Linked DNA regions of Tunicatimonas pelagia. The protein of the gene in region 1 binds, or shares a complex with, the protein of each later gene. Links are inferred from orthologs where the notes say so. Each region holds a gene or a part of one and is shown in the gene's direction. Other genes may lie near its edges. The genes, in order: pnp, pfkA and rny.

The links.
Region 2: pnp (region 1) and pfkA share a complex: the UniProt entries of both Bacillus subtilis proteins name them as parts of the possible RNA degradosome complex. The link is inferred for Tunicatimonas pelagia from one-to-one orthologs.
Region 3: pnp (region 1) and rny share a complex: the UniProt entries of both Bacillus subtilis proteins name them as parts of the possible RNA degradosome complex. The link is inferred for Tunicatimonas pelagia from one-to-one orthologs.

The regions. Positions count from the first base shown.
Region 1 is NZ_CP120683.1:855,794-863,669, reverse strand. Bases 1,525-4,458 are described here. They hold pnp (polyribonucleotide nucleotidyltransferase), read left to right. Parts: upstream 1,525-1,890; coding sequence 1,891-4,026; downstream 4,027-4,458. Other genes in these bases: P0M28_RS03450 (sigma-70 family RNA polymerase sigma factor), read left to right, coding at 4,171-4,458; rpsO (30S ribosomal protein S15), read left to right, coding at 1,525-1,740. Also shown: P0M28_RS03465 (LptF/LptG family permease), read left to right, coding at 1-1,356; more of rpsO, read left to right, coding at 1,465-1,524; more of P0M28_RS03450, read left to right, coding at 4,459-5,034; trxB (thioredoxin-disulfide reductase), read left to right, coding at 5,259-6,230; P0M28_RS03440 (CDGSH iron-sulfur domain-containing protein), read right to left, coding at 6,377-6,598; P0M28_RS03435 (GNAT family N-acetyltransferase), read right to left, coding at 6,664-7,095; P0M28_RS03430 (PhoH family protein), read right to left, coding at 7,079-7,876. UniProt on the Bacillus subtilis protein: Involved in mRNA degradation. Catalyzes the phosphorolysis of single-stranded polyribonucleotides processively in the 3'- to 5'-direction. Necessary for competence development in Bacillus subtilis.
Region 2 is NZ_CP120683.1:7,045,636-7,053,542, forward strand. What follows is about bases 1-2,965. They hold pfkA (6-phosphofructokinase), read left to right. Parts: upstream 1-979; coding sequence 980-1,951; downstream 1,952-2,965. Other genes in these bases: P0M28_RS29865 (DegT/DnrJ/EryC1/StrS family aminotransferase), read right to left, coding at 1-762; P0M28_RS29875 (hypothetical protein), read left to right, coding at 2,127-2,645; P0M28_RS29880 (AI-2E family transporter), read right to left, coding at 2,612-2,965. In the rest of the region: more of P0M28_RS29880, read right to left, coding at 2,966-3,715; P0M28_RS29885 (WD40/YVTN/BNR-like repeat-containing protein), read right to left, coding at 3,853-7,041; P0M28_RS29890 (L-serine ammonia-lyase), read left to right, coding at 7,388-7,907. UniProt on the Bacillus subtilis protein: Catalyzes the phosphorylation of D-fructose 6-phosphate to fructose 1,6-bisphosphate by ATP, the first committing step of glycolysis.
Region 3 is NZ_CP120683.1:2,890,901-2,898,715, forward strand. What follows is about bases 2,813-5,685. They hold rny (ribonuclease Y), read left to right. Parts: upstream 2,813-3,380; coding sequence 3,381-4,991; downstream 4,992-5,685. Other genes in these bases: P0M28_RS12230 (hypothetical protein), read left to right, coding at 2,813-2,966; P0M28_RS12235 (cell division protein ZapA), read left to right, coding at 2,978-3,265; sucD (succinate--CoA ligase subunit alpha), read right to left, coding at 5,081-5,685. Also shown: pheT (phenylalanine--tRNA ligase subunit beta), read left to right, coding at 164-2,575; more of P0M28_RS12230, read left to right, coding at 2,667-2,812; more of sucD, read right to left, coding at 5,686-5,956; P0M28_RS12250 (hypothetical protein), read right to left, coding at 6,126-6,590; P0M28_RS12255 (ACT domain-containing protein), read right to left, coding at 6,767-7,156; P0M28_RS12260 (hypothetical protein), read right to left, coding at 7,159-7,788. UniProt on the Bacillus subtilis protein: Endoribonuclease that initiates mRNA decay. Initiates the decay of all SAM-dependent riboswitches, such as yitJ riboswitch. Involved in processing of the gapA operon mRNA, it cleaves between cggR and gapA.

The DNA.
Region 1 (7,876 bases):
CGAGCGTTGCGTCCGCTCTTTGTGTTGGTGAGCCTAATTTCAGTAGTAGCGTTTCTTTCCAATAATTTTGTAGTGCCGAAGGCCAACCTTAAAGCATACAGCTTACTATACGATATTAAGCAGAAAAAGCCCGCATTGGATATTCGGGAGGGCGTATTCTACGGCGGAATTCCCAATTTCAAGATCAAGATCAATCAGAAGTTTGCTGATGGCGAAACTATTAAAGATGTAATTATCTACGACCACAGCGAGGGGTTAGGCAACCGAAATGTGATTTTGGCGGATTCCGGGAAAATGTACACAATTCAGAATGATCGCTACCTGATGCTGGAGTTGTTTAAGGGGAATCGTTATTCGGAGACGACTAAAATGTTAGCTACCGCAAGTCGGGGCGGAGGTAACTCCCAATTTGTTCGCAATAATTTTGATACTACCAAAATGATTTTTGATCTGGCGAGCTTCGATCTTCAACGAACAAAAGAAGAGTACTTTGCGTCTCATCGCCGTATGCAAACTATGGAGCAATTATCTACTTCAATAGATTCTATGCAATACGAAAAAGTAGCGATCAAGTACGATGCCTTTGCTGGGTCTACGAATTTTTATAACTATCACTTACGCTATGATTCTCTCATGCCCGAGGGGTTAGAAGAACAGATTGTGGTGGCTGATATGGCGATTGATTCGGTAGATAGCGTAGAAAATATTCGACAAAGTGGCCTGTTAAGTATGGAGTCGAGTGCTATTAAAGCTGGAAACCTCAAGCGGCAACGGCAGGAGATTCAAGAGTCATTGGAAGAGGTAGGGACAAACAAAACAAAGCACGAAGTAACGGAGGTTGATACGGCTTTACTAGCCCAAGTAGAGAGCGAGATTACAGAAAGCGAGAGAGCCAGCATTATTTCTAAAGCACTTAATCAAAGTAGAACAATTAAAAATACGCTGCAAATCAATGCTCAAAAGCTAAGAAGGCTTGAGAGTGAGATTCGTAAGAATACCTACGAAAGCTATAAGAAAATAACCCAGGCGTTGTCCTGCTTAATTATGTTTTTGATTGGTGCTCCATTGGGTTCTATTATTAAACGTGGAGGCTTAGGTGTGCCTGTGCTGATTTCTGTCTGCTTCTTCATTGCTTTCTACGTAGTAACCGAGATGAGTCGGAAATGGGCGGAAGATTTGGTGATGAGTGCCGAATTGGCGGTGTGGCTTCCGAACATAGTGTTGCTTCCGTTCGGTATCGTATTTTTGATTCAAGCCCGTCTGGATGCCCGCCTGCTTGAGAGCGACTTTTACCGGGTTTTGATCGATCGATTGGTCATGCGGTGGAAAAACATTAGACAAAAGCCAGCAGTTTGAACAAAAAAGTTTTTAAATGGGTTTACCCAAGCAGATCGTATTGTAAATCAGTATTATTATTGATAACTTTGTGCCCTGTTTTTAAAACCATAGTGTAAAAATATACGCATGTACTTAAGTTCTGAAAAAAAGCAAGAGTTATTCGGCGACCATAGTCTTTCTAAATCTAAATCTGACACCGGTTCGGCTGAGTCTCAAATAGCTCTGTACACTTACCGCATTGCTCACCTGACGGAACATCTGAAGCAAAATAAAAAAGACCATTCTTCTCGTCGAGGGCTTCTTAAACTAGTAGGTAAGCGCAAGCGGTTGTTAGAGTATTTACACGATCGACACATTGAGCGTTATCGTGCAGTCTTGGCTGATCTAAATTTACGTAAGTAATAAAACCAGTTGATGGGGGAGGTTAGCCCCCTTCATTCGTATGTCTTGGACTTTTCTAGTCCTTTTTGCTTTCCTAAGAGCCTTTTTCTTCCATCATTTTAACCGGGAGAAGTTATTCTGGGCAACAAGTTATTTTATTAAAATTTCATTATGCAACCACAAGTAGTAACAAAGACTATTCAATTAAGTGATGGCCGTTCTATAACTATTGAGACCGGAAAATTGGCTCGCCAAGCCGACGGAGCGGTGGTCATCAGAATGGGTGACACTATGTTATTGGCTACGGTTGTTTCGGCGGCTGAAGCTAGAGAAGACGCTAGCTTCTTTCCTCTTTCGGTAGATTATCAAGAGAAGTTTGCATCAGCCGGAAAAATTCCGGGTGGCTTCCTGAAGCGAGAAGGTCGCCTTTCCGAACATGAGATTCTAACCAGCCGCTTGGTAGATCGGGCTATCCGGCCCATGTTTCCTGATGAATACATGGCTGAGACGCAGGTAAATATCATGATGATCTCGGCTGATGCTCAGGTAATGCCCGACGCACTCGCCGCGTTGGCAGCTTCTTCGGCAATTGCGGTATCAGACATTCCTTTTCCCGAACCTATTTCTGAAGTACGTGTAGTGCGGTCGGGTGGGGAGTACATTGTGAACCCCAACGAAGAGCAAACCGAGACCGCTGATCTTAATTTAATTGTGGCGGGGTCGCTGGACAATATCATTATGGTGGAGGGAGAAGCGCAGGAAGTGGGTGAGTCCGATATGCTGGAAGCTATTCAGGCTGCTCATGAAGTGATTAAGTTACAATGTAAGGCTCAACAAGAACTAGCCGAGGAACTAGGCGTCGTGAAGCGAGAGTTCATTCCACCTGAGCGTAACGAAGAGTTGTACCAGCAACTGCACGATCAGTACTACGATAAGATGTACGCCGTAGCCAGCCAAGGCGTGAATAACAAAGAAGAGAGAAAGAACCAATTTAAGGCGTTTAAGGACGAATATATTGACAGTCTTCCCGAAGATCATGAAGTAGATTTAGGACAGGTACACAAATACTTCAGCTCCATTCAGAAAAAAGCTTCTCGCGATTTAGTACTGAACGACCGAAAACGACTCGATGGTCGTCAGCTTGATGAAGTGCGTGCTATCTATACGGAGGTAAATTATTTGCCTACTGCTCACGGCTCAGCCGTATTTACCCGGGGCGAAACCCAGTCGTTGACTACGGTTACCCTAGGTACCAAGTTAGACGAGCAGATGATTGATAGTGCAATGGTAAAGGGCACTAATAAATTTTTACTACACTACAACTTTCCCGCATTCTCTACCGGTGAAATCCGTCCCAACCGCGGGCCGGGTCGTCGGGAGATTGGTCACGGAAACTTAGCGCATCGCGCCCTCAAAGGATGTATTCCGGCTGACGATGATAATCCTTACACGATCAGAGTAGTTTCAGATATTCTAGAATCGAATGGCTCTTCTTCTATGGCAACCGTCTGTGCCGGATCAATGGCGTTAATGGATGCCGGGATTCCGGTGAAACGACCAGTATCGGGCATTGCTATGGGAATGATTTCTGATCCAGAAACCAAGAAATACGCGATCTTATCCGATATTTTGGGAGATGAAGATCACTTAGGTGATATGGATTTTAAAGTAACCGGCACCGAAAAGGGAATCACTGCCTGCCAGATGGATATTAAAGTGGATGGACTGCCCTACGAAGTGCTAAGCGAAGCTTTATCACAAGCCAAAGCCGGGCGTATGCACATTCTGCAAGAAATGGCTAAAACTATCTCTGAGTCTAATGATGATCTGAAGCCCAACGCCCCTCGTTCCGAAACCGTGAAGATTGCTGCCGATATGATTGGTGCGCTCATTGGTCCAGGCGGAAAAGTTGTTCAGGAGATTCAAAAAGAAACCGATACCACCATCGTTATTGAAGAGGTAGACAACCAAGGTATTGTTAACGTATTTGCTACCGACCAAGAAGCAATGGATAAAGCTTTGGGTCGTATTAAAGCGATTGTGGCCATGCCGACTGTGGGCGAAGTTTACGATGGGGTTGTGAAGTCAATCATGCCGTTTGGGGCGTTCATTGAGTTTATGCCCGGTAAAGATGGTCTACTTCACATTTCTGAGATTAAGTGGGAGCGGGTAGAGAAAATGGACGGCGTAATGGAAGTAGGTGAGGAAATAAAAGTAAAGCTCACCGAAATTGATAAAAAGACGGGGAAATATCGTCTTTCTCGTAAAGCCTTACTTCCTAAGCCGGATAAAGCCAATCGTAGTTAGCATAAAAATTGCTAATCATTCCTCTGTAAATCCTAACAAGATTTGGGTGTCTGGTCAAAATTTATATAAACCTGATCGGAACTATCCTAAATTAGATAATTGTTGCATTCTTAGACATATCCATCGCATAAAGAAACCACGTGCATGAGACAACTCAAGATCAGTAAGCAAATCACCAACCGGGAAAGTCAATCATTAGATAAGTACCTTCAAGAGATTGGCAAAGTAGATTTGCTAACCCCAGACGAGGAAGTAGACTTAGCAAAGCGTATCCGTTCTGGTGATCAGTTAGCTCTAGAAAAACTAACCAAAGCTAATCTTAGGTTCGTGGTATCGGTAGCGAAACAGTACCAAAACCAGGGACTTACGCTAGGCGACTTGATTAACGAAGGAAATTTAGGGCTGATTAAAGCCGCTCAGCGATTTGACGAGACTCGTGGATTTAAATTCATCTCCTACGCCGTGTGGTGGATTCGTCAGTCTATTTTGCAAGCACTGGCCGAGCAGTCGCGAATTGTGCGCTTACCCTTGAACCGGGTTGGTTCACTCAATAAAATTTCCAAAACTTTTTCAGAGCTAGAGCAAAAGTACGAGCGAGAGCCTTCTCCCGATGAACTAGCTGATGTGCTAGAAGTGAGTACCAGCGAGGTAGTAGATACCATGAAAATCTCTGGTCGTCACGTTTCCATGGATGCGCCATTTGTACAAGGGGAAGAAAATAGCTTGTTAGACGTATTAGAGAATGAATCGGAAAACACTCCGGATTCTTCCTTAATGAATGACTCGCTTCGGAAAGAAGTGCAGCGCGCGCTTTCTACACTAACTCAGCGCGAAGCTGATGTTATTTCTCTCTATTTTGGGCTGAATGGCGAACACGCCATGACACTGGAAGAGATTGGTGAAAAATTCAACCTAACCCGGGAACGAGTTCGGCAGATCAAGGAAAAAGCGATTCGTCGTCTGCGCCACACGTCCCGTAGCAAAGCTTTGAAGCCATATTTAGGATAAAGACTAATAGTCTTTTGCATAATAATATAGATAGGCTTTCCGCAAGGAGAGCCTTTTTTGTAGCTACAACTTTGACTCTGTTGGTTACGTAAGATAATCTAGTGAATTAAAATTTAGTAGTGCTTTTCGCATAACAAGATCACATAGTATACTGTGTAAAGTATTGATATGCAGCGTGCTAGTACTATCAATTTTCTATTTTTAACTTTCAATTAGTACGATATATGACAACGGAAAAAGTAGAAGTATTAATAATAGGTTCTGGGCCAGCGGGATATACTGCCGCAGTTTACGCTGCTCGAGCCAATTTGAAACCAGTGCTGTACCAGGGAATTCAGCCCGGTGGGCAGCTTACCACTACTACCGATGTAGAGAACTATCCGGGCTACCCCGAAGGAGTAACTGGCCCAGAGATGATGATGGATTTTCAGAAGCAGGCTGAGCGGTTTGGTACCGACGTTCGTTTCGGTATGATAACGAAGGTAGATTTTTCAGTGTATCCACTGAAAGCAGTTGTAGATGATGAGCACGAAATTGAGGCTCAATCGGTAATTATTTCTACTGGTGCTTCGGCTAAGTGGCTGGGACTTCCGGGCGAAGAGCGATTGAATGGTAAAGGTGTTTCTGCCTGCGCGGTGTGTGATGGCTTTTTCTTTCGGGGAAAAGACTTGGTAGTAGTAGGTGGGGGTGATACGGCTGCCGAAGAAGCTAGTTATCTTTCTAAGTTAGCGAGTAAGGTGTACCTACTAGTACGCCGCGATGAGATGCGGGCATCTGCCATTATGCAGCAGCGAGTGGAACGAGCCGAGAATATTGAAATTCTTTGGAATACCGAAACCGAAAAAATACTTGGTGAAAATGAGGTAGAAGGAGTACGAGTAGTGAATAACCAGACCGGAGAAAAGCAAGATATTCCGGCTCAAGGATTTTTCGTAGCCATTGGCCATAAACCCAATACCGATATCTTCCGCGACTACCTCGATATGGATGAAAACGGTTATCTCATCACCAAGGCAGATTCTACCGAAACGAATGTTCCCGGAGTATTTGCTTCCGGTGATGCCCAAGATCATGTGTATCGGCAGGCTATTACCGCTGCGGGTACCGGATGTATGGCAGCATTGGAGGCGGAGCGATTTCTAGCAGCGCAAGAAGCTGACCTAGTAGAAGGTACTCCTACCATTGCCATGAAGTAACAATTCTTTTAGATAACCCTGAGGAAAAGCCACTTCTTAATTTTCTAGGAAGTGGCTTCTTCATTGATGTCAAACTAAAATGCGCTATTACTTCATTTGGTAAGCAGTGCGTCGCTGGCTATTCTGTAGAATCTGATAAATCCTAGCTATTTCCTCGAGGGCAGATCAAAGGCTTTAGCTTCGTGTTCAAAGTGACCTTTATGGGCACCATCGCAGAAGGGCTTATTCTCTGACAGACCGCAGCGACACAGACTGACCAATGTGCGTCCGCCCAAACCGTATACGTTTCCTTCTTTGTCTACAATCTCAAAGTTGCCATCTATTTTAAGCGAGCCATTGTTGTTTACAGTGATCTTTGTTGATGCCATAGTTTTTAGTTAGAACCGCGTCGGCGGCCGATTGAAAATGGACAGCTGATAGTTTTAATACCTAATTAAGCACGAATCATCTTAAAGTGTTTGATATTGCACTCCTCAAATTCATCACCCACTTTCTCGAATCCAAAGCGTTCGTAGAAAGATATTGCAGTGATTTGGGCGTGAAGATATACCGACTGATCAGACCAAGCAGATTCATCAATATCAATAAGTGCCTGTCGAAGAATAACTGCACCTACTCCTTTTCCTCGGTGGGAAGCTAATACAGCAAATCGCTCCAGTTTTATTCCTTGCTCCGTTTTTCGCCATCGGGCAGTGCCACAAGGAACTTTAGCTTTATCATAGGCCAAGTAATGGGCTGCTGTAGCGTCGTACTCATCGTATTCTTCCTCGGGAGCTACCTGCTGTTCCTGCACAAATACTTCATTGCGAATTTGAAAAGCTTGCTGTAGCTCTTCATCAGTACTCACTTTACGAACCATCATCATTATTCATATGATCGTCGGCTCGTTTGTAAGCGTTAATAATATCTTTTACAATACGATGGCGGACAACATCCTCACTGGTAAGCGTAACAAAGCCAATTCCTTTTACTCCTTTCAGTACGTTAAGTGCATCAATAAGTCCTGATTTCTGTTTACGGGGCAGGTCGATCTGCGAACGATCTCCTGTGATAATAACCTTAGAATTTGGTCCCATTCGGGTTAAGAACATTTTGATCTGCATCGGCGTAGTATTCTGGGCTTCATCCAGCAGAATGAAAGCGTTTTGTAGAGTACGACCACGCATGTAGGCCAAAGGGGCAATTTCAATAATTTTATTCTCCTCGTAAAACTTGAGTTTTTCGCTAGGTACCATATCGCCCAAAGCATCGTAGATGGGGCGCAGATACGGATCAATCTTTTCTTTCAGGTCACCCGGTAGAAAGCCTAGATTTTCTCCGGCTTCCACTGCTGGGCGGGTAATAATAATCTTTTTTACCCGCTTGTTTTTTAGAGCCCGCACGGCTAAAGCTACTGAGATGTAGGTTTTTCCGGTTCCGGCCGGACCGATAGCGAACACTAAGTCATTTTGAGCTGCTGATTGTACTAATTCGTACTGGTTGACTGTGCGGGGCTTAATTACTGCTCCCCGAGTACCGTAAAGCAGTATATCATCTACACTTTCATCAACCATCGGCTGCTTTTCGTTGCTAATGTAGGTCTTCACTTCTTCTTCATCCACTTTACCGTAGCGGGAATAATGATTTAGTAACGCATTGATAATATC
Region 2 (7,907 bases), 6.2 Mb from region 1 along the record:
CTGCCTTCTCCGATTCCACCTCTCCAGATAGGGTATCTTCAGCGAAAGTACTTTTGCCTGCCAAGCATCCATACGGCTATTTCTTCCTAAAATAGTGTGGGTATGTTTCTCCAACTGTCCGTGGTTAGCAATGGCTCGACATCGCTCAGCCAATGCATTATTATTGGTCGCAATAGCTCCGCCATCTCCCACTGCTCCCAGATTTTTAGTTGGATAGAAACTGAAAATTCCGACCTCTCCCCAGCACCCTACTTTTTTGGTGTCCACACTAGCCCCGTGTGCCTGAGCACAGTCTTCCAAAACTTTCAATCCGTGCGAATCTGCTAAACCTGTAAGCTGCTTCATGTCTACTGGGTTTCCGTACAAATGAATTGGTACAATGGCTTTGGTTCTTGCGCCGATTTTTTCTGAGAGTTTCTGTAAATCAATATTGAAAGTATTTGGATGGTTATCTACCAATACGGGAGTAGCTCCCAATAATCGGATAGCTTCAGCTGCCGACATCCAACCATTAGCGGGAATAATTATTTCGTCTCCGGGCTGAATACGCCACGCTCTCAGCACAATCTCTAGGGCGTCGGTAGCATTCGCACAACTAACTACATTGCATACACCTAGATAGTCGGCAAATTTAGTTTCAAAGCTTTGAATTGCTTCACCTCCCATCAATCGATTAGAAGAGATTAAATGATTCAGGGCGGCTTGCATATCCGCAAGAATTGGCTCGTGCTGCCTTCGGAGATTTACGAATGGAATTTGCATAGGAAAATGAAGATAAGGCTTTTACTTTGTCGAAAAAACTAACAAATTTACACCAACAACACATTAGCTCCGTTAGGCCTTTTGATTAGCCACCGAACTTTGCATAACTTAAGTAAAGTTTCAAGATAATTGGTAAACCACTAAATATTCCCCCAACATTATTTTCTTTCTCCGGCGTTGATTCGCTTAATTTGCAAATTAACTTCTAATCATATTTATGAAGAAGATCGCAGTACTAACTTCAGGAGGAGATTCTCCTGGCATGAACGCTTGTATCCGGGCCGTAATTCGGGGAGCGATCTACCACGGAGTAGAAGCCTATGGCATTAAATATGGCTACAATGGGCTTATTGAAGGTGACATCTACAAAATGAAGTCCTACTCAGTTAGCAATATCATTCAGCGAGGTGGCACCATTCTTAAATCGGCGCGTAGTAATGAGTTTCGTACTCCTGAAGGTCGCAAGAAAGCTTTTTACCAGTTGCAACGACGCGGTATTGAAGGCTTAGTGGTGATTGGAGGCGATGGTACATTCACCGGAGCAAATATCTTTTGTCAAGAATACGGAGTACCCGTGGTGGGTGCGCCCGGCACCATTGATAATGATCTGTACGGAACCGACTTTACTATCGGTTTTGATACGGCGGTGAACACCGCCCTCAATGCTATTGATAATATTCGGGATACGGCTAACTCGCACGACCGCATTTTCTTTATTGAGGTAATGGGACGCGACTCAGGGTATATTGCAATTGAATCAGGGATTGGTGGCGGTGCCGAACTAATTATGGTGCCCGAAACCAGCACGTCTATTGAAGATGTGATTCATACCTTGGGGCAGGGACGTAATCACGAAAAAACCTCTTCTATTGTAGTAGTAGCCGAAGGTGATGAGGAAGGTGGGGCAATTGAAGTGGCTGCGAAAGTGAAGGAGCGTTTGAATGATAAGGATTTTAAAGTCTCTATTCTGGGTCATATTCAACGGGGCGGTGCTCCTACGGCGATGGATCGTATTTTGGCCAGTCGGCTGGGTTTAGCAGCTGTAGAGGGACTGTTGAACGGTAAACGTAGCATGATGGCCGGGGTAATCAATAACCGAATTGTTTATACTGAGTTTAAAGAGTGTATCAATACTTCTAAACCACTGGAGCAGGATATGCTGCGGATGGTGAAGATTTTAAGTATTTAAATATTGTGTTTAGGTGTTCATGGTTATGATGTTATAGTTCTTAGTTGAATTGTGGGTTCTGAGTTCAAAGTACAGCGCTCTGGGTTCAATACCATACTAAGTACTATAACACCAAGCACTATAACACGAATACTTGAACACCTGAACACATCAAAATACACCAAAACAAACTCCTATGGGATTTCTACCCATCATATTGGCAATTGTCGGATTCCTTTTTCTGTGGGGCATTGTTAACTATCACTCGCTAAAAACCCGAAAAAAAGAGGTAGAAGAAGCTGCCGAGTTGGTGTTTCGTTACGCAGCACTTCGACAAAATATTATTATTCAACTATCAAATATTGAGGGTAACGATGACTCATTAAGTACGCTGCTTCACCGGATAGTGCAGTCTTTTCATCCGATAGATAAAAATACTACCACGGCTACCGAAATTGTGGCCTCGGGGCAACAGCTCTCCCAACAAGTCGATGAACTCCCTGATCAGTTAGGTAAGCATAAAGTGTACCGTAGCAGTATCGAGCAATTGCAAAAAGCTGATCTTGCCTACCGAATAGCTGCCAATCGCTATTCATTAAAACTAGAGCAGTACTTAGGTTTGGTAACTAAACCACCTTCTAAGTTTGTAGCAGCCCTATTTGGTTTTTCCCGTAACGATATTCAACTACCGGAAGAAGAGGTGGTTACCTCCTGAACTTCATCAATAAATTTTTTTCGGTCTAGCTCCCCTAACAAAGAGGCATAAGGGCGCAACCCTGATACTTCATCGAATATCTGCTTTAGCACCGCCGTAAGCGGAATGAATAAAATCATCCCAGGAATTCCCCAGATTAAGTTTCCGATGAAGATCGCTAGCAGCGTAAACATCGGGTTGATCCTTACCTTATTACCAACAATACTAGGGGTAATTAAATAACTCTCTATAGTTTGAATCACGGTGAAATAAAGAATAACCCACACCCCCGCCAGCGCTGAGTTATTAATCACTACTGTAAACATTGCCGGAATTATTGATCCAACCATCGGTCCAATAAACGGGACTACATTTAGCAGAGCCGAAAAAATACCGAAGAATAAAGCATTGGGAACGCCCAGTATCCATAATGCGATGCTATTGCAAACGGCAAGAATCAAAATCACTTGAAAAATACCAACTAAATAGTTTCTTACTACTTTTTCAATTTTTAGCAGAAGACGACGCATACTGCTACCATTCTCCTCAAACAGATACACTCCAAAGTCCCGAATATCTTTACGATACATCAGGAAGAGTACCACAAAAACCGATAAAAAAAGAATTGTTATCAGACTGGTAGCTACCAGTACTAGTAAAGTACCAATGGCACTTTGAGCATCTTTCATAAGAAAAGTGAAAAGCTCATTAAACGAAGATAGCTGACCTAGTTCCGACTGCCCCAGGTATTCTCCTAAGTAAGCAGATATATTGACCGTCATTTGGTTCAGATTGTCCTCGAAAGTATCTACATTCTCAGCAAGGGCAGATATTTGCAGAGCAAAGAACGTAACTATTCCAGCCACAAAAGCGCCGCCTAGCAAAGTGCATAAAAAAGCCGCAATGTTGCGATGAATTCCCTGATTTTCTAGGTACTGGCACAGTGGAGCTAATATGATCGCAATGAACGCTGCAAAAGCAAGTGGAATAAAAATAGACTGCCCCAAAATAAGAAGCAATATGGCAATTCCTATCGAGAGCAGAAATGCTGTCGTTCTGTACAGAGAAGATGTTTTTAGCTCAGAAAACATAAAAAGTGTTTCTTAGTAGAGCGGCTAAAAATAGGCTAAGGTGAAAAAATAGTGTTGTTGCTCAATATTATTAACTGAAGTAAGCCGGAAAAGGTTAGGCACGATCTGAATACCTACTCTTCCGGCTTATGATTATTTTAATGAGTACCTTCTACTTCACTTACTTCAGGCTCGATACGTACAGCATCTATACTTTTATCTCGTACTAGCTGATTGAAATCCGGCAGATCTCGATTAACCACCTCCTGAAATTGCTCCAACTGCTCATCAATACGCTGAGTGATTTCATTTTTAAACGCTACTGCCTGAGCGGTGGGCTTGAAGTTGCCCGCACTCATCTGAGACGCTACGTTAGCTAATTTGTTATTTAATCTGATGGGGTAATTTAGTGGGTCTTGGCGACTACGGTTCTTGGTCTGATACAACTCCTCCTCAATCACGGTGATCCGCTCATCAATCTTCTTGGCCATCTCCACTACATCGCTCATGTTATCCTCATCTTTCACTCGCTCTACTACTTGATTCATTTGCGCTCGCAATTCCCGAATATCTTCTATCGTTTGGTGGGTTTCGGTCAGCTTGTTTCGCGCTGAGATCAGAAAATCAAATTGCGCCTGAATATCCTGAGGGCTCGATTCCCAGCGAGGGTCAGCCAGAATAGTAAACGGTTGGGTCATCTGCTCCTCGCCCACTTTTAGCGTTACTTGGTATTCGCCCGGTACTGCCTTCGGTCCTTGCGTACCACTACCCCATAAAATCATTCCTTCAAATGCCTTGGCTCCGGGGTAGCGCATGTCCCACACAAATCGATTGAACCCACGTTCAACTTCTAGTTTACCTTTCAGCGGATCTTTGGTTTCCTTGCCTTCGGTAGTACTAAACTCCCGAATCAGGGTTCCGTCTTTCTCTTGTATTTGCAGAACTATTGCCTGGGTAGTGTCCGGTTCTTCAGCCAGCACAAAATGTACCATGACTCCGCCCGGATGGTTAGTTCCAGCCGTAAGTGATGGCTCGGCTTGCTGACCACCCATTCGGTAACTATCCATCGGCTTATAGAGATGGTAGCCGTTTTGCTGGAAATCGTCTCGCACGGCTTGCTCGTTGAGTTGGTGGAGCGGAGTTAAGTCATCAATAATCCAGAAGCTACGGCCTTGCGTGGCCGCAATTAGGTTATTGTCTTTTATTGCCAGATCGGTGATGGGAACCGTTGGTAAATTCAGTTGAAATGGCTGCCAGTTGGTTCCATCGTCAAACGATACGTACATTGCTGTTTCCGTTCCGGCGTAGAGTAACCCTGCTTGCTGAGGGTCAGCCCGAACTACCCGGGTAAAGTGCTCACTTTCTATGCCATCGGTAATTAAATCCCAGCTTGCTCCGTAGTCAGTAGTTTTATAGAGATAAGGAGTGAAGTCACCTATTTTATAACGGGTTCCGGCAACATACGCTCCTCCGTCTACCGATGGGTGCACATCAATACTATTAATCATCATCCACTCGGGCATATCGGGCGGAGTCACATTATTCCAGTTCGCTCCCCCATCCCGACTGATATGAATTAACCCATCGTCGGAACCGGTCCAGATTACTCCCTCTTCCCGAGGTGATTCTACCGCTGCAAAAATGGTAGCGTAGTATTCCACGCCCGTATTATCTTGCGTAATGGGCCCACCCGACGATTTAAGTTTGGAAGAATCAGCCCGGGTAAGATCAGGGCTAATTACTTCCCAGCTTTGGCCTTCATCGGTAGAAACGTGCAAGTGATTAGATGCGGTGTACAGTTTTTCCGGGTTGTGAGGAGAAAAGAAGATTGGAAAGTTCCACTGAAAGCGGTACTTCATGCCCTCAGCCCCGTAGCCCATCGGGTTGTCAGGCCACACATTAATGATCCGCACCTGTTCGTTCTCATGATTTACTCGAGAAAGAAATCCACCGTAGCTGCCACCGTACACAATTTCGTTGTCGTTAGGGTCAATCGCCAGATGGGCACTCTCTCCGCCCGCAGTGGCTTCCCAGTGGCTATCGTCAATTTCGCTACCATCCGTGCGATGCAGCACGCGAAGAGTCGAGTTATCTTGCTGAGCACCATAAATTCGGTACGGAAAATGATCGTCGGTAGTCACTCGGTAAAACTGAGCGGTAGGCTGATTGTGGTAGGTTGTCCAGTTTTCGCCCTGATCAATGCTTACCTGCGCTCCGCCATCATCGCCAATAATCATGCGCTGGTTATCTTCGGGGGCAATCCACAGATCGTGGTGATCACCGTGCGGAGCTACCGAAGGCTCAAAGGTTTTTCCCCCGTCTTTAGACTGGTGATAACGCACGTTCATTACGTACACAATATCTTCGTCCTGCGTATCGGCGTAAATGCGCGAATAGTACCAAGCCCGCTGGCGCAAGCTCCGGTCGTCGTTAGTTTTTGTCCAGGTAGCTCCCGCATCATCCGAGCGAAACACTCCGCCATTTTCGGCTTCTACAATGGCAAATACTCGCTCTGAATTCACCGGAGAGACCGACACGCCAATAATGCCTAGTGATCCCTCAGGCATTCCTTTGTTAATTGAAATTTCTTTCCAGGTATCGCCGCCGTCCGTGCTTTTCCATAGCGCGGAACCTTCGCCCCCACTGGATAAACTGTAGGGAGTACGCCGGATGCGCCAGGTGCTAGCGTATAGCACTCGGGGATTATTGGGATCCATCGCTAAATCGACCGCTCCGGCATCCGGGTTGGCAAATAGTACTTTTTCCCAGGTTTGTCCCCCATCTTTCGAGCGAAACACACCTCGTTGGTCGTTCGGGGCAAATAGATTACCCATTGCCGCTACGTATACCAAATCCGGGTTCTTCGGATGAATTCGGATTCGCCCAATGTGCCGAGACTGATCTAGCCCCACCGATTGCCAGGTTTTTCCGGCATCAGTAGTTTTCCATACTCCGTAACCGAAGGAAACATTACCCCGAACCGTTTTTTCACCTCCACCTACGTAGATCACATTATTATCGTATTCACTCACAGCCACCGCGCCAATAGAACCGCCGAAGTAACCATCCGAAATATTTTCCCAGGTTTGCCCTTTATCTTGGGTACGCCAAACGCCACCACCGGTAGATCCGAAATAAAATAAGTTGGGTTGACCCGGCACCCCCGTTACCGCACAAGAACGTCCCCCTCGGTAAGGCCCAATGGAGCGCCATTGCATACCGTGGTACAATGTAGTGTCAATTGCTGGAAGTGATGATGAATTCTTCTTACGTTGGGCGTAGCCATCTGACCAAGCCAGACAACAGACTCCCAGAAGAGCGATCAAAATAGTAGAGAAGTATCGCATAGGAATAGGTAGTTTGTAGATGAAACAAGTAGCTAAGATAATAGAAAAGCTGACGATGCTGCAACGTTTACGGCAGCATTTCCACCTCAATCTGAGGAATTTCTCCCTCACTAATCGGCCGCAATGGCTAAATTAAGCCATTCAGTAGCTATGGCAAGGTTATTTCCTGTCATTGAAGTCATACTAAACTAACCAACTAACTACTCCAGCAGTGCTGAAAATCGCGTACTGCTGGTTTTTTTATGCCTGTTTGCTAGTCTTTTCATTTCATTTGTCCAACTTTGCTTAATTATTTATACTTGTACATGTTTTTTTACTCCAGTGCAATCTATTTTTTACGGCAACCATGGAACAACTTAGCGTATTTGATATTCTGAAAATTGGTATTGGTCCCTCCAGCTCACACACACTTGGCCCCTGGAGAGCAGTGCAGCAGTTCATCCAATCCATTCAAAAAGCGTCTAAACTATCTCAGATCAATACGATCACGGTAGAACTCTACGGCTCATTAGCCAAAACGGGCAGAGGGCACGGCACAGATATCGCCGTTATGCTAGGATTATCGGGTGAAGACCCCGAAACTATTGATACCAATATGATCCAGCAAAAAACCCAACTCATCCGCCAGAGCCAGTCTATTGACCTGCTAGGAATTCATCCTGTTCCGTTTGATCCCCTTACCAACATTATTTTTCGCCCGGAAAACCTGCCATATCACCCCAACGGAATTCGTATGTGGGCGGAAACTGATGCCGGTGAACGCCTGCTGGAAACCTACTACTCTATCGGTGGCGGATTTGTGGTAAAGGAGGGCGAACAACCGGAAGAAAATCATCATTCTTTACCGTATCCGGCTCATACCCCGA
Region 3 (7,815 bases), 2.0 Mb from region 1 along the record:
TGCAGGCTCCTTCTGGGGGCTTGCATTTTTTTATTCAGTGCCTACTCTAGTAATTCCTACCCAGAGAGCACGACTTCTGTTCAAAATTCTTATTTTTGCCAACCCATTTTGAAGGTACGCATCCCGATAGGTGCCACCTTCTTTTTATTTAATAGCGTTGGTAATGAAAATATCCATCAACTGGCTTCGCGAATTCATCAATCTTACGGCATCGCCTCAAGAACTTGCCGATAAGCTCACGCTTTCTGGTCTGGAAGTGGAAGGCCAGGAGAAGTTCGATCAGATTCCGGGCGGTTTGGAGGGATTGGTCGTCGGCGAGGTGCTCTCGGTACAAAAGCATCCTAATGCCGATCGGCTTAGTTTAACTCAAGTGGATGTGGGCGAAGCGGAACCGCTGCCCATTGTTTGTGGTGCTCCTAACGTAGCCGAAAAGCAAAAGGTCATTGTTGCCAAAGTAGGAGCCACACTGTATCCAACTAAAGGAGATTCTTTTGCTATCAAAAAATCAAAAATTCGGGGTGAGGTATCACGGGGAATGATTTGTGCCGAAGATGAAATTGGGCTAGGTACCCAGCACGACGGTATTATGGTGCTCGATACCCAGCTACCCAACGGTACTCCCGCGGCTGATTACTTCGGACTAGTATCGGACCAGGTGCTAGAAATTGGACTTACTCCTAATCGGGCAGATGCAGCCTCCCACTTTGGCGTAGCTCGCGATCTGAAAGCGTTGTACCACCAACCACTAACACTACCTAATACCGAAAACTTCTCGGTAGATAATCAGAATTTGCCTATTGAAGTAGTGGTAGAAAATACCGAAGCTTGCCCTCGCTACTCGGGATTAACCATTAGCGGCGTCGCCGTGCAAGATTCACCTGATTGGCTACAAGCTCGGCTACGGGCTATTGGCTTATCGCCGATCAACAATATAGTGGATGCTACCAACTACGTGCTGCACGGGCTAGGCCAACCCATGCACGCCTTCGATGCCGATGCAATTACCGGGGGGAAAGTAATTGTAAAAACCCTGCCGGAAGGGAGCACCTTCACTACGCTAGATGAAAAAGAGCGAAAACTACTGGCCCAAGACCTGATGATATGCAATGCTGAAGAGGGCATGTGTATTGCTGGAGTATTTGGGGGCATTAAGTCGGGAGTGAAAGCAAGCACCCAAAATATATTTTTGGAGAGTGCTTACTTTTCGCCGGAGTACATTCGGCGCACTGCCCAGCACCACAGCTTAAAAACTGATGCTTCGTTTCGCTACGAGCGGGGCACCGACCCTAATATTACGGTGTACGCCCTAAAGGTGGCTGCTTTGCTAATAAAAGAGATTGCGGGAGGGCAAATATCCTCGAGTATAGTAGATGTGTACCCTAATGCCATCGAATCGTTTCGGGTAGCGGTAAAGTACAAAAATGTAGATCGGCTCATTGGTAAACAGATTGACCGTGGGGAGATTACAGAAATACTGCAACAACTGGAGATAGAAGTAGTAGAAGAAAATGAAACCAGTATTACCGTGCTGGTACCACCTTACCGGGTAGATGTGCAGCGGGAAGCAGATATTATTGAAGAGATCCTACGGATTCATGGCTACGATCAGGTAGTAACGGCCGATTACCTAAGTGCCGATTATATCGCTCGCTTCCCTGAAATTGATGATCGAAAGCTACAGCTACGTCTCAGTGAGATGTTAGTCGGAAACGGGTTTTACGAAATGGTGACCAACTCGCTTACCAAACCAGCGTATGTTCAGGAGCCAACCGCCGTTTCGTTATACAATCCGCTGAGTGAAGACCTCAACGTTATGCGCCAGCACTTACTATTCTCTGGGCTAGAGGTAATCGCGCACAACATCAATCGTCAGCAAAAAAATTTGAAATTTTTTGAGTTCGGAACAACCTATAGGCACCAAGAGGATAAGTATTTGGAAGCAAAGGAGTTAGTTATTTTTATGACCGGATTGGTGCAAGCCGAAAGCTGGATGGCATCGGCAGAGCCAGTATCTTTTCATCATTTGTCCTCGCATATTCAAATAATTTTTAATAGGTTTGGTATCACTGGAATAGTTCAAGAACCCTTGAACGACCCATTCTTTAGCTACGGATTACAGCTTACTCATCAGGAAAAAATAGTAGCTAAACTCGGTAAAATCGATACTAAAACGGCGAATTTGGCCGAGGTAAAACAGCCCGTTTTTTGTGCGGTAGTACAGTGGCTAGTACTGCTAGAAAAATTGCGCGGCACCTCAACCAAGGAGCGAACAGTTTTTCAGGAAATTTCTAAATTTCCTGAGGTAAGGAGAGATTTGTCTCTGGTATTAGATCAGGAAGTAACCTTTAGGGAAGTAGAACAGGTGGCGAAGGCCAACGGCAATAACTTGGTAAAGCGCATCAATGTGTTTGATGTTTACGAAGGTGAACAGTTGGTGAAGGGAAGAAAGGCCTATGCACTCAGCTTTATTTTACAAGACCAGCATCGAACGCTGACTGATAAAATTATTGACAAAACAATGAACCGGCTTATGAAGCAATTTGAACAGGAACTTCACGCAGAAATTCGCCAATAGTCCATTGGCCACGCTACCAGCTAGGCGGACTAGCAAGCTGGCTCTCATATTCTCTTAACCAAAACCAAACTCTGCTAATACGTCCGTCTGCATGATCCACCCTACTATACTCTCGTCCGAAATTGTAACCCTAGAAAGGAAAATCGAGCTACTTCTTGATAAGCACACAGCATTGCAGGAAGAATTGTCCCGAGTAAAACAAGAGAACGAAGAACTGAAGCTGGCGCTCACTTCTAAAGAAGAAGAATTAACGCATTTTAAAAAATCAATTAAAATCAGTAAACTTGCTCAGTTGACAGTAGCTGATCACAGCGAAACTACTGAAGTAAAGCGTACTATTAACGAGTACATCAAGAAAATTGATAAATGCATTGCTCATTTGAGCCAGTAAAGCACATTTTCATGGAGGCACTTTCCATAAAAATAAAAATTGGGGACCGAGAGTATCCTATGCGGGTTGAGCCCGAAGATGAAGAACGTATCCGGCAAGCGAGCCGAATGCTGAACGAACAGATTCAGCACTACCGCCAGAGCTATAATACTACTGATAAGCAAGATCTGCTGGCAGTAGTGGCCTTTGATGCGTTTTTAGAAAAGTTAGCGTACCAAACCCAGCAAGCTGAAACGGAAAAGGTGATCGCTGATAAGATCGGTCGTTTAAACCGACTTATTAGCCAAGCCATATCGTAGTGCTAAATGTAGGCAGCCTCTAGTGCTGTTTAACGTGCATACCCTTCGTTAATACTCGCTCATCGGCAGTGTAGTTAGGCTACTGTCTGTAGTATCCACATCTAACTATATCATCATGGGTGAATCAACCATAATTTTACTTGTCGCCGTAATTGCGGCCCTAGGGGCAGGGTTCTTCATCGGCTTACTGGTATCCAAGCGGAAAACCGATACGCAGGAAAAACAGCTTAAGGATCGAGAAGCTGCCCTCAAACAACAAGAAACTACCGTGCAGGCCAAAGCCGATATTATTATCAAAGATGCGAAAAGCAAGGCCGAGTCTATTAAGAAAGAAAGAATCTACGAAGCCAAAGAAAAGTTTCTGAAGCTAAAATCAGAATTTGAGGAAGAATCCAATCGAAAAAAGAATATCCTAATTACTAACGAAAACAAACTTAAGCAGCGGGAAACTCGGCTCAACGAGCAAGCGGAAAAACTGCGTGGTCAGGAAAATAAGCTAAAGGAAAAGGCAGAAGGCCTGGAAACCCAGCTGGAAGTTACCCGCAAAAAGCAAAGTGAGTTAGAAAAAGTGCATCAGCAGAAGGTGGCCATTCTGGAGAAAGTATCTGGATTATCAGCGGACGAAGCCAAACAGCAACTTATAAAAAGCCTAGAAGATGAGGCAAACACGCAGGCTACAGCACTCATCAAAAATATTATTGAGGAGGCCAAACTTACCGCTACCAAAGACGCTAAAAAAGTAGTGCTAGATACCATTCAGCGTACTGCTACCGAACACGCTATCGAAAATTGTGTATCCGTATTCAATATTGAAAGCGACGATGTAAAAGGAAAAGTAATTGGTCGGGAAGGGCGTAACATCCGAGCCTTAGAAGCCTCTACCGGGGTAGAAATTATTGTAGATGATACTCCCGAAGCCATCATTATTTCTGGTTTCGATCCGGTGCGCCGGGAGATCGCCCGCCTTTCCTTACACCGATTGGTGATTGATGGTCGTATTCATCCTGCCCGTATTGAGGAGGTGGTTGCTAAAACAACCAAAAACATTGAAGAAGAAATTATTGAGACCGGCGAACGCACAGTAATTGATCTGGGAATTCACGGCTTACATCCTGAGCTGATTAAGATGATCGGGCGAATGCGCTTCCGCTCGTCTTACGGACAGAACTTGCTACAGCACTCCCGTGAGGTATCCAACCTCTGCGCTACTATGGCTTCTGAACTAGGAATCAATCCTAAACTAGCCAAGCGAGCGGGCTTGCTGCACGACATCGGAAAAGTATGGCCTGAAGAACCAGAGTTACCCCATGCTTTGCTCGGGATGAAGCTAACCGAAAAGTACGGCGAGCACCCCGATGTGTGCAATGCCGTAGGCGCGCACCACGATGAAATAGAGATGACTGCCATTATATCTCCGATTATTCAATCTTGCGATGCTATCTCGGGTTCTCGCCCCGGGGCTCGGCGCGAAATTGTTGATTCCTACATTCAGCGACTTAAAGATTTAGAGTCGCTAGGCTTAGAATTTGATGGGGTAAGTAAATGCTACGCCATTCAGGCCGGAAGGGAGCTGCGGGTAATTGTAGATGCTGATAATGTAACTGATGACCAAGCAGGCAACCTTTCGTTTGAGATCTCTCGTAAGATTGAAAAAGATATGCAGTACCCTGGGCAAGTGAAAGTAACCGTAATTAGAGAGATGCGCTCGGTGAGCTTTGCGAAATAGAATCATTTAGAGACCAAAAAAGGCAAGTTTCTGTATCACCGATTAGATTACAGAAACTTGCCTCACTTGAATGTTAGATAAGGATAAATCTACGACAAAGCCTCCGCCATTTTCTCGCCAATGGTAGCCGGAGATTCTACTACAATTAGGCCACATTCGCGCATCACGCGCATTTTAGCTTCGGCAGTATCTTCTTCACCACCAATAATAGCTCCGGCGTGACCCATCCGGCGACCGGGAGGAGCGGTTTGTCCGGCAATAAAGCCGACCACTGGTTTTTTATTTCCGTTTTCCTGAATCCAGCGAGCAGCCTGCGGTTCGTACTGTCCGCCAATTTCTCCGATCATTACGATGCCGTCGGTGTCTGGGTCGTTCATGAGTAGTTCTACAGCCTCTTTGGTAGAAGTTCCAATAATTGGGTCACCCCCGATGCCAATTGCCGTAGAAACACCCAATCCGGCTTTTACCACCTGATCGGCTGCTTCGTAAGTAAGCGTTCCCGATTTAGATACGATTCCGACCTTACCGGGCTTAAATACAAAACCAGGCATAATACCCACCTTGGCTTCGCCGGGAGTAATTACCCCGGGGCAGTTGGGGCCAACCAGCCGTACGCCCTCTTTTTGCTTTAGGTAGTGCTTAGCTACCATCATGTCCTTCACGGGAATTCCTTCGGTAATTGCGATGATTACCTCAATACCGGCATCGGCTGATTCCATGATGGCATCGGCGGCAAAGGCCGGGGGTACAAATATGATGGATACATTGGCCTGCTTTTCGGCTACGGCCTCGGCTACACTATTGAATACCGGACGATCTAAGTGGGTTTGCCCACCCTTACCAGGCGTTACGCCACCAACTACATTGGTGCCGTACTCAATCATTTGTTCGGCGTGGAAAGTACCTTCCGAACCAGTGAAGCCTTGAACAATAATACGGGAATCTTTATTTACTAGAACACTCATAGGGTGGGGAAAAAATTTTTGACAAAAATAGGACAAATCAGCGCATTGCCAAACCGATACAGTGTTAAAGTGCGAAGTGTTAGGGTGCTAATGTTTTCAACTATTCAAACTAGTACGACCCAGTATAGGCACAATAACACTCTAACACATAAACACAATAACACTAACCTTATGGAAGGTTAAAAATGTACAAGAAGTTACCATCTAGTTGCGTACCGTACTGGCGCAGTGGCAACGGACTTACCCCGCCCACCGGATTACCCTGAAAGTCGTAGACGGTATTGTCACAACCCTCCTGTATGAAAAAACCGGATGGATCAACAAATATTTCGGCACAGGCTTCTTCAAATCGATGGGGACTGGCTTTCTCAAAAGCCCGGTAGGTAGTTGCGTTTTCTCGATAGATCAAAATACCCTTCCAGCCACCTATAATCTCGACAAAGCCACCATCTTGCCGAAGGGGCAAAAATTCTTGATTGGTTAGGTTAATCGTTTCGTCTACTAGCACCGGGGGGATAGGATCGTATAGCAGATCATTTTCACAACCGGCTAGGAGACATAGGAAAAAAGCAAGCGCATAAATTCCCCTAGCCCTATTCCATAGCGGCCACTTTAGGAAAGGGGGAAAAAGCATAAGGCAGGACAAACTTTTTTCTCCTCCTTTGAAAAGAGGCCGTCTCCTGGTCAAGCCAGAGACAAGCAGTGGAACGGGGTAAGAAGGGTTTAACGTTTTATTTTTCATTTTGAAGTCAACGTACACTCCTCCGCTCAACGCAGAAATTAAGTAGAAAGTGTCAACTCATAAATACTTTAGTCTGATTCAGCCACAGCACAACCTAGTGACTCTAGGCAGCGTATTGCTTCCGGCAAATCGGCATCCTTTACCAACAAATGGTCAGTAGAATAAGCCGAGAGCGCAAAAATGGAGATTTGGGCGTCGGCTAAGGCCTGCGCGACTGCCGCTAAGAAACCTACCAACTCAAATTGTAAGGTAACCCGAAACGATAGCATCCGCCAACCTTGCTCCGACTCAATAATCCAATCATCATTCAAATGCTGCGCGTCAACTACTACCGTGATCTCTTCTCTATCGCTAAATACCGCCACAAAATCCTTAGGAACGTACTTTGCCTTTACCACAGCGAAATGCTGAGACCAAATTTCTACCGGGCAGTTTTTGAGGAACTCTCTGACGTTCAAAGTTATTCTATTTTTTTGGGAATAGGATCATCAGAACGGATTCGCCAAGTTTCATCGTAGATAGAAGAATACTCAATTTCAATAATCGCCCGTTCGTCTGAATTTACGAAGAGTGTGTTGATAACCGCAGCAGAATACTCGCTACTTGACCCAATTAAAAATATTGTTTTTCCAGCAGGTAATACATAGCCAGGGCTAATATCTACGTTAGAGATAGCAAAGTCGGCACTATCAGAATGATTGATAGAATTGAAGTAAAATGAAGAAGGGGACTGTTCGTAGATAGAGTCCTGATAATAAATTTTAACATTGTTGATGAAAGCTGGGCCAACACCATTATTTGCCAATCCTATTCTCCATTTTATATATTTCCCGCCTCCATCCGAGTACGGGGTTATCATCAGATATGGCAATACGCTAGCATATTGTTGCTTTTGAATAAGATAAGTTTGATAAGCAAATGTGGTAAATGTGCCCATGCTAATTAGAAAAGCTAGCAAACTGAGAAACTTATCGGAATTCCAGAAATTCTTCTTCCCCATAGGAATGCCTAACTGTTCTAACCAGTAGGCGTTGTTCTGGCTTTCGTTCTTTTTAGTTTCTTCAGTTTTCTGGTCAGGTTCTTCTTTCATCAAACGTAGCTATTAAAACTGAAGATA